3 regions of the Vibrio sp. Vb0937 genome follow, and region 3 is predicted to be linked to each of the others. Evidence: predicted binding sites of a transcription regulator. Region 3 holds the regulator's gene; each other region holds the start of a gene.
What was found. The regulator PurR, encoded in region 3, represses purine synthesis genes. The targets are predictions, from matches to a motif close to TNANGNAAACGTTTNCNTNA.
Positions count from the first base shown of each region.

Region 1: the regulator PurR is predicted to act here: its motif matches at 1,255-1,274, upstream of folD (bifunctional methylenetetrahydrofolate dehydrogenase/methenyltetrahydrofolate cyclohydrolase FolD).
Region 2: the regulator PurR is predicted to act here: its motif matches at 886-905, upstream of pckA (phosphoenolpyruvate carboxykinase (ATP)).

Region 1 is NZ_JAWOTK010000029.1:24,706-26,978, reverse strand. Features, by position in the region: gene R7P67_RS20500 (NupC/NupG family nucleoside CNT transporter) at 1-256, shown strand, start outside; gene folD (bifunctional methylenetetrahydrofolate dehydrogenase/methenyltetrahydrofolate cyclohydrolase FolD) at 325-1,185, opposite strand; tRNA gene R7P67_RS20490 (tRNA-Arg) at 1,389-1,465, shown strand; gene R7P67_RS20485 (beta-ketoacyl-ACP synthase) at 1,651-2,273, opposite strand, start outside.
Region 2 is NZ_JAWOTK010000010.1:120,030-122,302, forward strand. Features, by position in the region: gene hslO (Hsp33 family molecular chaperone HslO) at 1-741, shown strand, start outside; gene pckA (phosphoenolpyruvate carboxykinase (ATP)) at 1,078-2,273, shown strand, end outside.
Region 3 is NZ_JAWOTK010000003.1:95,914-98,186, reverse strand. Features, by position in the region: gene torD (molecular chaperone TorD) at 1-196, shown strand, start outside; gene purR (HTH-type transcriptional repressor PurR) at 665-1,669, shown strand; cyclic di-GMP riboswitch class I at 1,957-2,046, shown strand; gene R7P67_RS07305 (TfoX/Sxy family DNA transformation protein) at 2,163-2,273, shown strand, end outside.

The DNA.
Region 1 (2,273 bases), on a different contig from region 3:
GGTGAATGAGTTCGTCGCTTTCATCCAGCTTGCAGAAGTGAAGTCTCAACTTAGTGAACACTCACAAGCAATCGTGACGTTTGCTTTGTGTGGCTTTGCAAACATCTCAAGCATGGCGATGCTGATTGGTGGGTTGGGCTCTTTGGTACCAGAAAAGCGTGCATTTGTTTCTAAGCATGGTTTCCGTGCGATTATCGCTGGTGTCATGGCGAACTTAATGAGCGCTTCTATTGCGGGCGTGATTTTAAGTCTGTAATTGAAATAGATATAAACAATTAGCAAAAAGGCTCCTTGCGGAGCCTTTTTCGTATCTGAAGTTTTACGCTATTTGTCTGTGTGGAACTGTTCGCAAGCGAGCATTGTGTTCTCAATTAAACTTGCGACGGTCATTGGGCCAACACCACCAGGAACAGGAGTAATAAAGCTCGCACTTTCACGTGCTTTGTCGTATTCCACGTCACCAACTAGTTTGCCTGAATCAAGACGGTTAATACCGACATCGACCACCACTGCGCCTTTTTTAATCCACTCACCAGGGATGAAGTTAGGCTTACCAACCGCAACCACGACAACGTCAGCTTGACGCACATGACTCTCTAGGTCTTTGGTAAAACGGTGACATGTTGTTGTTGTGCAGCCCGCAAGCAGCAGCTCAAGTGTCATTGGACGACCAACAATGTTTGATGCGCCAACCACAACCGCATGTTTACCACGTAGCTCAATGTTGTAACGGTCGAGTAGGGTAATGATGCCCTTTGGCGTGCAAGAGCGAAGCTTTGGAATACGCTGCGCAAGACGACCAACGTTGTAAGGATGGAAGCCATCCACGTCCTTCTCTGGGTGAATGCGCTCTAAAACATGTGTTGTGTCTATGCCCGCAGGAAGGGGTAATTGCACTAGAATGCCGTCAATTTCATCATCGTTGTTTAATTCATCAATCAGAGCTAGTAACTCTTCTTCTGAGCTAGACGCAGGAAGGTCAAAAGACTTAGAAACAAACCCAACTTCTTCACATGCGCGGCGTTTGCTACCGACATAAACCTGAGAAGCAGGATCTTCACCAACTAGAACCACTGCTAAACCAGGAGCACGTAGCCCAGCTTCAACACGTGCTTTAACACGTGCAGCCACTTCAGATCGAACAGTTTGGGAAATGAGAGTTCCGTCTATATTTTGAGCAGTCATGACTTTCCTTATAAATTAAGAAGGCAGATTATCTGCGGCGCATTGTCGCAGAATTTCTTATCAACATCCATACGCAAACGTTTGCTTTGTGGTGTTTTTGAACATTAAGCGTTTTAATGGACTTTTTTTAGGCATTCAGATCAGAATGTTATGAAAACCCGTTGATTTACCCGTTTGAACTCGTATAATCCTGTCCCTGTAGCGCGCCCTTAGCTCAGCTGGATAGAGCACGTCCCTTCTAAGGATGTGGTCATTGGTTCGAATCCAATAGGGCGTGCCATTTATTCAAAAGCCCCGATAACTCTTTGAGTTGTCGGGGCTTTGTCGTTTTTAGGTTTTTGGCTGTAATTGCCACTCTATCTACAACTTTTGAATGGCATTCTAGCCATTGCAATTTCTAGCAATCTGGATAGCCACCAACAAAAAAGCGCTGGTTAACCAGCGCTTTTGCATTTATTAAGGGAATTACATCTTTTTAAAGATGATGGAGGTGTTGATGCCGCCAAAGGCGAAGTTGTTACTCATCAAATATTTCACGTCCAGCTCTCGACCTTGTCCAGCGATGTAGTCTAAATCGCCACATTGCTCGTCGAGGTTTTCTAGGTTGAGCGTTGGGTTAAACCAACCTGTGTGCATCATTTCTAAACCTAGCCACGCTTCAATCGCGCCACAGGCGCCTAGTGTGTGGCCAAAGTAGCTCTTGAGTGAACTGATTGGCACTTTGCCCAGAGCATTCGCTGTTGCGTTGCTTTCCGCAATATCGCCGCGGTCGGTGGCAGTGCCGTGAGCAGATACATAGTCGATCTTCTCAGCAGGAATGCCCGCGTTTTGCAAAGCCATTTCCATACAGATTTGCATGGTTTCCATCTGTGGTTGAGTGACGTGTGCGGCATCACAGTTGCTGGCAAAACCGATGATTTCTGCATAGATTTTCGCGCCACGAGCGACGGCGTGTTCGTACTCTTCCAGAACCAGTGTTCCCGCACCTTCACCAATCACCAAACCATCGCGATCGGAGTCATAAGGTCTTGGTGTGCTTTTCGGGTCTTCATTCTTCAGACTGGTGGCAAAAAGGGTATCGAAGACAG
Region 2 (2,273 bases), on a different contig from region 3:
GAGCTACTCGTTTCAACTACTCTTTTAACTGCCACTCTTAAGTTCGAAGGTTCGATCACCATCCAGCTACAAGGCGACGGTCCTGTGTCTCTTGCCGTTATCAACGGTGACCATAACCAACGTGTTCGTGGTGTAGCTCGCTGGGAAGGCGATATTGCCGATGACGCAAACATTCACGATCTAATGGGTAAGGGCTACCTTGTGATCACTATCGAACCGAAAAACGGCGAGCGTTACCAAGGTGTCGTTGGATTAGAAGGTGACACTTTAGCAGAAGTGCTAGAAGGCTACTTTGCAAACTCAGAGCAGTTAAAAACGCGCCTATGGATCCGCACTGGTGAGCATGAAGGCAAAGCACACGCAGCAGGTATGTTGATTCAAGTGATCCCTGACGGCACTGGCTCTCCAGATGATTTCGAACATCTAGAGCAGCTCACTGATACAGTAAAAGATGAAGAATTGTTTGGTTTAGAAGCGAACGAGTTATTGTATCGACTATATAACCAAGACAAAGTACGTTTGTACGAGCCGCAACCTGTCGAGTTCCATTGTGGCTGTTCTCGTGAGCGTAGCGGTGCCGCAATCATCACCGTTGAGAAAGCTGAAATTTATGACATTTTGGCAGAAGTTGGATCAGTTTCTTTACATTGTGATTACTGTGGCACAACTTATACGTTCGACGAATCTGAAGTCACTGAACTGTATGCACAAGCTTCTACGGACAAGAAAACCCTGCATTAATTTACATAGCTTATCAAGCACGTAATTTACCCTACAAAAGGCCAGCTTAATGCTGGCCTTTTTGTGATCAACCCCTCGTAATAACTAACCTCAAGCGTAATAAAACAACTGCTTAATTTTAAACAATTAATAATGATTTTGCCCTAGCGCAAAGGATTGCGTGCACGATAGACTATTCCCACCAATATGTGACGGGTTACCTAAAACCTTATTGAAATCATGGGTAAATTTTGAGCTATCTCCCTGTTTTCTCCCCGCCCCGTTGCTAGCATGGTGAGCAGATTAAAATTAAAACATTCTTACAAAATCCCTACAAAATCCTTATAAGGAGCACCTATGACCGTTATGGAACATACTAAGGCTGCAACACTTGATCTAACCAAGCACGGACTGCATAACGTAAAAGAGGTTATTCGCAACCCAAGCTACGAAATGTTGTTTGAGGAAGAAACGCGTGAAGACCTAACCGGTTATGAGCGCGGCGTGGTTACTGAACTAGGTGCGGTTGCCGTTGACACTGGCATCTTTACTGGTCGCTCACCAAAAGATAAATACATCGTCAAAGACGCTACGACAGAAGAACATATGTGGTGGACGTCTGATCAAGTGAAAAATGATAACAAGCCAATCACTCCTGAAGTGTGGGACGAGCTAAAAGAACTGGTCACAAACCAGCTTTCTAACAAACGCTTGTTTGTTGTTGACGGTTACTGTGGTGCAAACCCAGATACACGTTTGAGCATTCGTGTTATCACAGAAGTCGCATGGCAAGCGCACTTCGTTAAAAACATGTTTATTCGCCCGACAGAAGAAGAGTTAGCGACATTTGAACCAGACTTCGTAGTAATGAATGGCGCAAAATGCACTAATCCAAAATGGGAAGAGCAAGGCCTGAACTCAGAAAACTTCACCGTATTTAACCTAACTGAGCGCATGCAACTTATCGGTGGTACTTGGTACGGCGGTGAAATGAAGAAAGGTATGTTCGCGATGATGAACTACTTCCTTCCACTAAAAGACATCGCATCAATGCACTGTAGCGCTAACATGGGCAAAGATGGCGATGTAGCGGTATTCTTCGGTCTATCTGGTACGGGTAAAACGACCCTGTCGACTGATCCTAAACGTGCGCTAATTGGTGATGATGAGCACGGCTGGGATGATGACGGTGTCTTCAACTTCGAAGGTGGTTGTTACGCAAAAACCATCAAACTTTCGAAAGAAGCGGAGCCGGACATCTACAACGCAATTCGTCGTGATGCACTGCTAGAAAACGTAACAGTACGTGGCGATGGTTCTATCGACTTTGATGATGGTTCGAAAACAGAAAACACACGTGTTTCTTACCCTATCTACCATATCGATAATATCGTTAAGCCAGTATCAAAAGGCGGTCACGCGAATAAAGTGATCTTCCTATCAGCCGATGCATTTGGCGTACTGCCTCCAGTATCTAAATTGACACCCGAGCAAACTAAGTACCACTTCCTGTCTGGCTTTACCGCCAAACTAGCGGGAACAGAGCGCGGTAT
Region 3 (2,273 bases):
CGAGCTTGAACAAGAAAAACACATGGAAGAAGCCTTCGTTAAACAAAACGACTTTATCCAGCAACAATTGATGTCTTGGTTACCTCAGTTTTCAGACAAATGTAAAAAATTCGACGAATTTGGATTTTACTCGAGTGTCGCGAAACTATTAGTTGCATTTTGTAAACTAGACAGCGCCTACCTTCTTGGTGAATAATTGCCGCCTATTTTTAGGGAGCCTGCCTATCGGGCTTCCTGTATGCCTGAAAGTGACCAATTGTAAGTAACTTGGGTATAATATTCGTTTGCCTTAACTTAGCGCAAAGACGCTTGGTTATTTAGCAGTCAAAATGTGACTTCAAATACACAAATCTCTTGCTGAAAACATTGCTAGTCAGTCCACATAGGGCTAAAATGTGAGCGCAAACGATTAAATATGATTTATATGTAAACCGCTGAAATATAGCGGTTTTTGTGTTTTCTTAACAGGTTGATGGCAATTTCTCATCAGATAGAAAAAAGATAAAATTCATCGACCGATGCTGCTACGTACCCTTTTGTCGCACTTGGATCAACCGCTGCCGAGACACTTAGCGCCAATTTTATATTGCTAGGTGTGAAACCATTAGAGCATCAGGTACATCCAATACGACATATTTCAGTAGCTCGATACAGGACACCATTTATGGCCACGATAAAAGACGTTGCTCGCTTAGCCGGCGTTTCCACTACGACAGTTTCGCACGTTATCAATAAAACGCGTTTCGTTGCAGAAGCAACGCAAGAAAAAGTAATGAAAGCCGTTGACGAGCTGAATTACGCGCCAAGTGCCGTTGCACGCAGCCTAAAATGCAACTCAACTCGTACGATTGGCATGTTAGTAACTCAATCAACTAACCTATTTTTCTCAGAAGTGATTGATGGCGTTGAGAGCTACTGTTACCGCCAAGGCTATACTCTGATTTTATGTAACACAGGCGGGATTTACGAAAAACAACGCGATTACATTCGTATGCTGGCTGAAAAGCGCGTTGATGGCATCCTAGTGATGTGTTCTGACTTAACCGAAGAACTAAAAGAGATGCTTGACCGTCATGCGGACATTCCTAAAGTGGTCATGGATTGGGGCCCAGAGAGCTCGCAAGCAGACAAAATCATGGATAACTCAGAAGAAGGTGGCTACATTGCGACCAAACATCTGATTGACAATGGTCATACGGATATCGCTTGTCTAAGCGGTCATTTTGAAAAGCTTGCTTGCCAAGAGCGCATTGCAGGTTTCCGTCGCGCAATGAGCGAAGCGAACCTAGCTGTAAATGAAGACTGGATCCTTGAAGGTAACTTTGAATGTGATACGGCCGTATTAGTTGCAGATAAAATTACCGCAATGGACAAGCGCCCGACGGCGGTATTCTGTTTTAACGACACAATGGCTCTAGGCCTAATGAGCCGCTTGCAACAAAACGGGATCAAAATTCCTGAAGATATTTCAGTGATCGGCTACGACAACATAGAGCTTGCGGAATACTTCTCTCCACCGCTAACGACTATCCACCAACCTAAACGTCGTGTTGGTAAAAATGCATTCGAAATTCTACTTGAGCGTATCAAAGATAAAGAACACGAAAAACGAATTTTCGAAATGCAACCTGAGCTTGTAATTCGAAATACTGTGAAAAAAATGAACTAAATTTCACTGTATTTAACCGTGTTAAATAAGCGCTCTACAGGGGCGCTTATTTTTTTGGAAAAATTAAGCATTCTCTAATACTTCACACCACTCTAATAACAATTGACTAACGTTAACTCCCTGTTTTATATAAATGTAATATATATTAAGAACTCCTTTTCAAAGGCCAATTTGCACCTTTCCATATGCAAAATAGAGCATTCAATCTATCATTTTTATTGAACCGAAATCACACTTTTAACGCTAAACCGTGATGTTAATTCAATATAAGAAGTATGCTCATTGTGTCACGCACAGGGCAAACCATTCGAAAGAGTGGGACGCAAAGCCTCCGGCCTGAACCATATTACGATATGGAAGGTAGCGGGGTTACCGATGGCAAGTGTGTAAGCAATGACTTTACTCTGTAATGACATTGTTTTTACGCATGTTTGCTACTCTCTCGGACCTGACTTTTGGTGGCGTAATATTAATTACACCGAGATAACAAAACATGGATAAACCGATACTCAAAGACTCTATGAAGCTATTTGAGGCACTTGGTAATATCAAGTCGCGCTCAATGTTTGGTGGCTTCGGACTATTCGCTGATGAAACAATGTTT